Regions from separate parts of the Mucilaginibacter koreensis genome, predicted to be linked through region 2. Evidence: riboswitches for the same ligand, from Rfam matches in the RefSeq annotation. Region 2 holds a riboswitch; the other holds the start of a gene.
The links. Region 2 has a riboswitch for cobalamin ahead of ACYVNW_RS04450 (TonB-dependent receptor plug domain-containing protein). Riboswitches for the same ligand answer to the same signal wherever they lie in the genome.
Positions count from the first base shown of each region.

Region 1: another riboswitch for cobalamin. It lies ahead of metE (5-methyltetrahydropteroyltriglutamate--homocysteine S-methyltransferase); the one in region 2 lies ahead of ACYVNW_RS04450 (TonB-dependent receptor plug domain-containing protein).

Region 1 is NZ_BAAGQS010000001.1:2,601,858-2,606,286, reverse strand. It holds gene ACYVNW_RS11910 (catalase) at 1-1,293, opposite strand, end outside; gene ACYVNW_RS11905 (YciE/YciF ferroxidase family protein) at 1,314-1,865, opposite strand; cobalamin riboswitch at 2,272-2,467, shown strand; gene metE (5-methyltetrahydropteroyltriglutamate--homocysteine S-methyltransferase) at 2,650-4,429, shown strand, end outside.
Region 2 is NZ_BAAGQS010000001.1:1,010,319-1,014,747, forward strand. It holds gene infC (translation initiation factor IF-3) at 1-105, shown strand, start outside; gene rpmI (50S ribosomal protein L35) at 170-370, shown strand; gene rplT (50S ribosomal protein L20) at 451-795, shown strand; gene ACYVNW_RS04445 (SRPBCC family protein) at 863-1,624, opposite strand; cobalamin riboswitch at 1,797-1,997, shown strand; gene ACYVNW_RS04450 (TonB-dependent receptor plug domain-containing protein) at 2,110-4,137, shown strand; gene ACYVNW_RS04455 (DUF5074 domain-containing protein) at 4,157-4,429, shown strand, end outside.

The DNA of each region.
Region 1 (4,429 bases), 1.6 Mb from region 2:
TATGGCATTCGGACTATAGCTGGTTTTGCCTTTATTGATCGTTTGGCGCATGTGGCCGTCACGTTGGTTATTATGGATCGGTACCACGGGACGATTGATCGGGATCTCCTGGAAATTAGGGCCACCCAGCCGGGTGAGCTGCGTGTCGGTATAGGAAAATAAACGGCCCTGTAACAGCGGATCATTCGAAAAGTCGATGCCTGGTACGATATGGCCCAGGTGATAGGCAACCTGTTCGGTTTCGGCAAAGAAGTTGTCAGGGTTGCGGTTCAATGTCATTTTTCCAACGCGTTGTACCGGCACTAACTCTTCAGGAATAATTTTCGTGGAATCCAGCAGGTCAAACTCGTATTTGAACTCATCTTCTTCCGGTACAATCTGCACGCCTAATTCCCATTCCGGGAAGTTACCGCTGTCAATGGCATCCCACAGATCCCTGCGGTGAAAGTCCGGGTCTTTGCCCGATATGTTCTGCGCCTCGTCCCAGGCGACAGCGTGTACGCCTAATAGAGGTTTCCAGTGAAACTTCACAAAGCAGGCTACGCCTTCCGCGTTCACCAGGCGGAAGGTGTGCACGCCGAACCCTTCCATCATGCGGTAACTGCGAGGTAAAGCGCGGTCGCTCATCACCCACATGATCATATGGGCCGATTCCGGTGTCAGGGAAATAAAATCCCAAAACGTATCATGCGCCGAAGCAGCCTGCGGGATCTCGTTATCCGGTTCCGGCTTCACCGCATGAATCAGGTCGGGGAACTTGATCGCATCCTGAATGAAGAAGACCGGCATATTGTTGCCGACCAGATCGAAGTTGCCTTCCTGGGTATAAAACCGGACCGCGAAGCCACGCACATCACGGGCCAGGTCAGTGGAACCTTTGGAGCCGGCTACGGTAGAGAAGCGAACAAAAACCGGTGTTTCTGTTGCTGTATCGTTCAGGAACAGCGCTTTAGTGATGGGAGCCAAAGATTCATATACTTTAAACACGCCATGCGCGCCCGAGCCGCGTGCGTGGACCACGCGTTCAGGAATCCGTTCATGATCAAAGTGCGTAATTTTTTCACGCAGAATAAAATCTTCCAGCAGAGTAGGGCCACGATCACCTGCCTTCAGTGAGTTTTGATCATCGTTTATCTTCAGACCGGTGTTGGTGGTCATGAATTCGCCTGTCGCGTCTGCCGTATGGGGCGCCAGGTTCTCTGTTTTGAGATTGGCCGGCTGCGCGCCTTTATCTAAATTTTTGGTATCGCCGGTCGCATCCACACCTTTTTCCGTAACTTTTTTAGTTGTCATGTTGAAATGAATCTTTGGGGTTAGGCTTCTTCGGAAGCTTTGTAATTGATATCACCTTCGGCTACCTCCGTCAGTAATTGATCGGCTGCCTTTTCCTCTGTCAGGTTTTGATAAAGCAGTTCCGCCACATCGTCGTGTCCCAATGTTTTAGCCAATTGTGTTAACCCACCATAAGTGGCTATCTCATAATGTTCGATCTTTTGAGAAGCGAGAATGATGCCCACGTCACGGGTGGCGGTACCCGATTCGGTACTTTCCACGATGCCTTGGCCTTCTTTGACCAGCCCTTCCATGGCATCACATTTCTTGGCGAGCACTTTTTCGCCCAATAATTCAAACACTTGTTCCAGCCGGCTGATTTGTCCCTGGGTTTCTGCCAGGTGATCACTAATGGCTTTCTTGAGTTTTGCAGATGTGGCCGCCTCAATCATCTTCGGCAGGTTTTGGGCCAGGTGGTTTTCTGCCCAATAGATATCCATGATGCCGTCCAGGAACAGTTCCTGTAAAGCCGGTTCCGCCTTGGGGGAGGTTTTGGTCGTGAACTTGGGTTCCGTACCCGTTTCTTTTTTCATAAAATTTGCAGATTTTGATTTGAGGGATGTGTGTGGATAGAACCCTTGATTCAAACGTATGTTTCAATTAATGAAAACTATTGCTATTCATCGCTGTACTGATGGACGCATAAAAACTCGGGCATCACTGCAGTCCGCCACGATCTGCCTGCAAATTTTAGGCTGTCAGGGATATCGCGTTTTACCTCATAACCGCGGCTATTCACTTGTCACTTTCCCGAGGTGTCAAGGCCTGCTTCTTAAATGCTATCTGCAAGAGGATGTTGGTGAAATTCTGTACATGAGCCCAATGGCCATAGGACGGCCAGTCCAGTTTCTGAAACAACAGCGCAATAAAGAGCCAGGAATGCTGGGAGTTTAGTCCTGGAAATCACTTACCTTTGCCACTGACGTTCTTTACCAGAAGAAATCTTCCAGCAGCAAAGGTTTCCCCGTCGAGGGGAATTAATAAGGAACCGTGTGCAAATCACGGGCTGTCGCGCAACTGTAAGTAACATTTCCAGTGATGACCACGTAAAGAAAATCCATTGTTTGCCAGGCAAATGAGAAGGACGGTTCATCATGTTACAAGCCAGGAGACTTGCCTCTGCTGTTTTAAGACCGATGCTTTCGCGATTGAAGCAGTAGTCAATGGACAAACAGGATAGCTATAGCAGCAGGGCTGAGTTGCGCCCGGCAGTAATGGACTTCTATTGTTTATTTCTACACCCATTTCCCGAAGGCATACCAAAAACGTAAGGAGCATTAATCTTTCATTAATGTTTAACCCACAAGTTTTATGCGTATGCTAAAAAACAACCTCGGCTATCCCAGAATGGGCAGCCACCGACAACTGAAAAAGGCCAGCGAGCAGTATTGGTCAGGAACCTTAGAGCTGAAGGAACTCAATCAGGTCACCCGCCAGCTCAAAGAAGAAAATTGGCAAATCCAGCTGGATGCGGGGATTGACCTGATTCCCTGCAATGATTTCAGTTATTATGACCAGGTACTGGACATGAGCCTGCTTCTGGGCGCTATCCCCAAACGGTACTCACCTGTGCTTAGTCAGGTGCCCTCCAATCAGGAAATCGACCTGTACTTCGCCATGGCGCGCGGCTATCAGCAAGATGGCTTGGATATCACCGCGATGGAGATGACCAAATGGTTCGACACGAACTATCACTACATCGTTCCGGAGTTTACGGCTGATCAGGAGTTTCGTCTCTTTTCTGAAAAGATATTCGCTGAGTATCATGCCGCCAGACAACAGGTCGGCAACAAAGCAAAGCCCGTGTTGATTGGTCCGGTGAGCTATTTGCTGCTGGGTAAAGAAAAAGAAGCCGGCTTTCACCGGATTGACTTGATTGTGAAATTGGTTCCCGTGTATGTCGCGATTATCAATAAACTCAGATCCTTGGGCGCAGAATGGATTCAACTGGACGAACCGTTCCTCTCACTTGACTTATCCAAAGCAGAGAAAGACGCCTTTACTTATGCTTACCGCGCTATCGCCAACCGGGTGAGTGGCGTAAAACTGATGCTGGCCACTTACTTTGAAGGTTTGCTGGATCATACCGCACTCGCGGTGAGTTTGCCGGTGACAGCACTGCATCTGGATTTAGTGCGGGCACCGGAACAATTAGATGAAGTGCTGAAACTGATGCCTGAGCACTTGCAACTTTCACTGGGGGTGGTGGATGGCCGCAACATATGGAAAAACGATTATGCCCGGTCATTACCCCTCATTCAACAGGCGGTGGACCGCAGAGGAACTGACCGTATTATGATTGCACCTTCCTGTTCACTGCTGCATACACCGTTTGACCTGGAACTGGAAACTGAACTCGACGACCAGCTGAAAAGCTGGATGGCATTCGCCCGGCAAAAGCTATCCGAAATATCTGAATTGGCTGAGCTAGCCGAAGGGAATACCACCCTGCTGCAAGCGAATCAGCAGGCGATCGAAAGCCGCAGCATTTCCGAACAGGTGCACCGTGCTGAAGTCAAAGCCAGGGTAGCCGGAATTGATGCAACTCAGGCCAGTCGCTTAAGTGCTTTCCCGGCGCGCCAGCAGGTACAACAAGCGCGGCTTCAACTTCCCGCATTTCCGACAACTACCATCGGTTCCTTCCCGCAAACGGCTGATATTCGCCAGCTGAGAGCCCGGTACAAAAAAGGGGAATTGACCACCCAGCAATATGATCGCGCCTTGGAGCAGGCGACCATCGAAGCGATTCGCTGGCAGGAAGAGATCGGATTGGATGTACTGGTGCATGGCGAGTTCGAACGTAATGATATGGTGGAATACTTTGGTGAGCAGCTCAACGGCTTCTTATTTACTAAAAACGGCTGGGTACAGAGTTACGGCAGCCGCTGTGTGAAGCCGCCAGTGATTTACGGAGATGTGAGCCGCCAGCAGGACATGACGGTACGGTGGAGCCGTTTTGCAGCTGCACACACGCATCAGCCGATGAAGGGGATGCTTACCGGTCCGGTCACGATGCTGCAATGGTCATTTGTACGGGATGACCAGCCGCGAGAAGTGACGGCTAACCAGATTGCTTTAGCGGTACGCGATGAGGTGG
Region 2 (4,429 bases):
AAGTTTGCTCAGGCCCTCGAAGAAGTAGGTAAAGTAGAGCAGTTACCAAAGCTTGAAGGTAAGCGGATGTTTTTAACTGTAGCGCCTAAAGCAGCGAAGAAGTAGATTTGACTAAAGACAAAATGCAGGGCGGTTAAAATCCTGCATTCCATTTAAATAAATAACAGTTATGCCAAAAATGAAAACCAATTCCAGTGCCAAAAAGCGCTTTAAGCTTACTGGAACCGGTAAAATTGCCAGAAAAAACGCATACAAAAGCCACATCTTAACCAAGATGTCAACTAAACGTAAGCGTGCCTTAGGTCAGACCAGCTTAGTATCTGATGCTGACATGGGTAACGTAAAACGTATGCTTTGTATCGGTAAGTAATTCAACAAAATTTTTAACCAGGTATTAGAGTACAAAAGACCAGCACTTAAGCAGGCACTCACTACCAAAAACAAGAAAAAATGCCACGTTCAGTAAACGCAGTAGCGTCGAGAAGACGCAGAAAAAAAATCATGGACCTTGCAAAAGGTTACTATGGTTCACGTAGCAAGGTTTACACCATTGCAAAAAACACAGTAGAAAAAGGTTTACAGTATGCTTACCGCGACCGTAAAACCAAGAAAAGAGAGTTCCGCGCCCTGTGGATTCAGCGTATTAACGCTGGTGCACGCCAGTTAGGCATCTCTTATTCTCAACTGATGGGTAAGTTAGCCGCTAAAGAAATTGGTTTAAACCGTAAGGTATTAGCTGATTTAGCGATGAACAACCCTGAAGCTTTCAAAGCTGTTGTTGATGCAGTAAAGTAATTGCATAACTTATTTTTAACAGAAAAGCCGCTTGTTTAAGCGGCTTTTCTATTTTTTATACTGTATGTTATAATACGTGGTGATCGCTATTGTCAGTTACTGTGCTGCTATCACTAAACTGGTAAGGGTTTTCACCAATATCCATGTATTGCTTAAAGTTTCGTACATCATCGTCAACCATCTTTTTAAATACTGGGCTGAGGGCAGATGCTACACCTAAACCTACGCCGCCTGCAGGTGGTTGGTAAGATATGACTACGTCAATAATAGTTCCGTTTCCATCTTCGGCATCTTTAAAACGTACTTTACCGGCATTGTCAATCGTTGAGCCTTCAACCGAACTCCAGCCAATCATTTCATTAGGTTCATCCTTCACAATTTCAGCATCCCAGCTTACTTTGGCTACATTGGTAGGTAATTTCAGTACCCAGTGTGAGCGTTTCTCGTCAATCACTTCTACACTTTCCAGGTGCTTCATAAATAAAGGCAGATTATCCAGCTTTCTCCAAAATTGGTAAACTTCTTCCCGCGGTTTATTCACAGTGAATGATGAACGGATGTTAACGTTAACCGGGTCAGTGTTTACTTTACCTAAACGGGTATATAGTTCACAGTGGCCGGTAATGCCCCGGTTTAAGAGGTAGCCGCCTGCACCTAACTTTAATATGCTGCTAAATGGGCTTTTAAAAATATGGGTTAATCCTGAAAGCGCCAGTTTGGCTCCTGCTGCAATTGATACATAACGCTCGGGCCATTCTAAATTAATAGGGCCACTTTCGGTAGCTTCGGTATCTAATGCTAATGTGTTTCTAATTGCTAAATCTGCCATAGTGTTTGTTTTTAATAGGTAACTCATAAACACCCGGCAAAAGCAGTAGTTTTGTTTATCGTAAATTATTTAACTATATGGTTAATAAAAAATTTAACGATAATAAATACTATTATAAATGATAGTTTATAATTATCACCACGCTGCACTTGTATTTATAAAACCTTGTTGTACTTTTGCGCTCGCATTTGGTTCCTGATCTGCGGATCAGGATTAAAAGGGAATCCGGTGTAAATCCGGAGCTGTCGCGCAGCTGTAAGTTCCATTATGCTGATGCCCATTCTTTCGCCACTGATGTGTAACAAACAACCATCGGGAAGGCCGGGCATAAGCGGAACGAGCCAGAAGACCTGCCATGATGTATGATACAGTTCACAGCTTTCGCGGTATAGAGCTTTGGATATGAACGACCCATCTGATCAGTGTGTTTTCATTTCTGATGATTTTTGCTTTGGCGTGTACTGTAATGGCTTACAGTGTAAATAATGGCTACAGGTAAAGTGAATCAAACTCATATATTCAAGTGTTCTCCAAAGGGCCTGCTTACCTGCTTGTGCCTTGCTTTAGCTGTTGCTGCCAACGCACAAACAGACACAAGTAAAACCTTAAAGCCGGTAGTGGTTTCCACTTCTTCCATTCCTAAAGCCCCATCACTGTTACCGGTTCAGCAGGTTAAAAGCGAAGAATTTAAACAATACAGCGCTTACAATGTGGCCGATGCCATACGTAACTTCACCGGTGTAACGATTAAAGATTACGGCGGCATAGGTGGTTTAAAAACCATCTCAGTGCGCAGCCTGGGTGCCGAGCACACGGCATTGCTTTATGATGGCGTTCAGATTAACGATGCACAGAACGGGCAAATTGACCTGAGCAAGTTTAACCTAGAGAATATCAGTCAAATCAGCCTGTATAACAGTCAGCCACCACAATTATGCCAGCCGGCACGTGCTTTTGCAGCAGCCAGCGTATTATCAATTAAGCCTGTGTATCCGCATTTCTCGGCAAATAAGCCTTATCAACTTACAGCCGGCTTCAAAACCGGTTCATTCGGTTTAGTCAATCCTTATTTGCAATGGCAACAAAAATTGAGCAAGGATTGGGCCTTAGCCATAAATAGTAACTTTCAGTATGCCAATGGCCGGTATAAGTTCAAAACAACCGGAACAGGTGAAGACACCTTAGCTACCCGCTATAATACCGGAATAAAATCTATTCAAACCGATGCAGCACTTTATCGTATCAAAAATGATAGCAATACGCTGGTCATCAGGGTAAATGAAACTGCACAGAGCCAGGGTTTACCCAGCTACTACATCCCTTATGCAGCTACTGGGTCGCAGCATCTGTGGACTAATGATCTCTTTGGGCAGGTTTCGTATAACCGCCAGTGGCAAAGCAGTTTACACTTGTTGTTGAATACAAAGCTGAGCCGCAGCTACCTTCATTATCTCGATCCTGATTTTTTGAATGATATTCACCGTTTAGAGCAGTTTTATACACAGCGTGAAGTGTATCAGTCGGTTGCGCTGTCATATCAACTTTTTACCGGTTTCGAACTCGGTTATTCAACCGATTTTAGTTACGCCGATTTAAAAGCCAATAGTTATAACTATGCCCGCCCAGAGCGCTTTACTTTGCTGAATGTTATATCAGGAAAATTCAGTGCAGGCAAGTGGGTACTACAGGGAAATGTGCTCAACACTTATGTGAATGATAATGTGCAGCAGGGTAAAGCTCTACCAGCACGCTCTATTTACACGCCAGCCCTTGAAGTTGCATTTAAACCCTTTGGACAACCGAACTTTTTAATCAGGGCGTTTTATAAGAACATTTTCAGAAATCCAACCTTTAACGATTTGTATTACTCTGAAATTGGGCAGCGCAATTTAAAACCGGAGTTTGCGAAACAATATGATATAGGGGCGGAGTACATCAAAGCAGTATCAGGCGGTATACTTGATTTTGTTTCAACATCAGCAGATGTATATTATTTGAACGTAAAAGATAAAATCATCGCCATTCCCACACAAAACGCTTTTATCTGGTCCATTATAAATTACGGAAAAGTTGAAACCAAAGGTTTGAACGCAAGTGTTAAGGCGCAAACTAAAGAAATTGGAAGATTTAAATATAGCTTCTCAGTCAATTATACCTTCCAGCAGGCATTAAACACTACCGATGCCGGCGGCGGCACCTATAATAATCAGATTCCGTATACGCCCGAGCATGTGGTGAATTTAAATGCCGGGGTTATCTTTCAGCGCCTGAGCCTATATTATAACCAAATTATTTCATCACATCGTTACTACCTGAATGAGAATATAAATGATTATAAATTGCCTGGTTATACTATAAGCGATATTTCATTAAATTATAATACCCACCTGAGCACGAAGCCTTGTTACATAGGGATCGAAGTAAATAATCTGTTTAATAAGCAATACCAAGTGATACGCAGTTTTCCAATGCCAGGCACTTCCGTGCGTTTTGTATTTCAAATTACTATTTAATTCATATAACCCATTAAAAATGAAACATTTCAACAAAAAGTATTTAATCATTCTGCTAAGTGCTTTGAGCGTACTGGCTTCTTGTAAAAAAGACAAGAATAATCCCGAATCAGTTAAAACTGCAGCAGAACGGAAAGGACTCTATGTGCTGAACCAAGGTAACTTTGGTTCCTCTAACAGCACATTAACCTATTATAATTATGGCACTCAAACTTTAACAGCCGATTTTTTTGCGCCGGTGAATGGCCGGGTATTGGGCGGTGTAGGTAACGATGTTCAAATTTATGGCAGC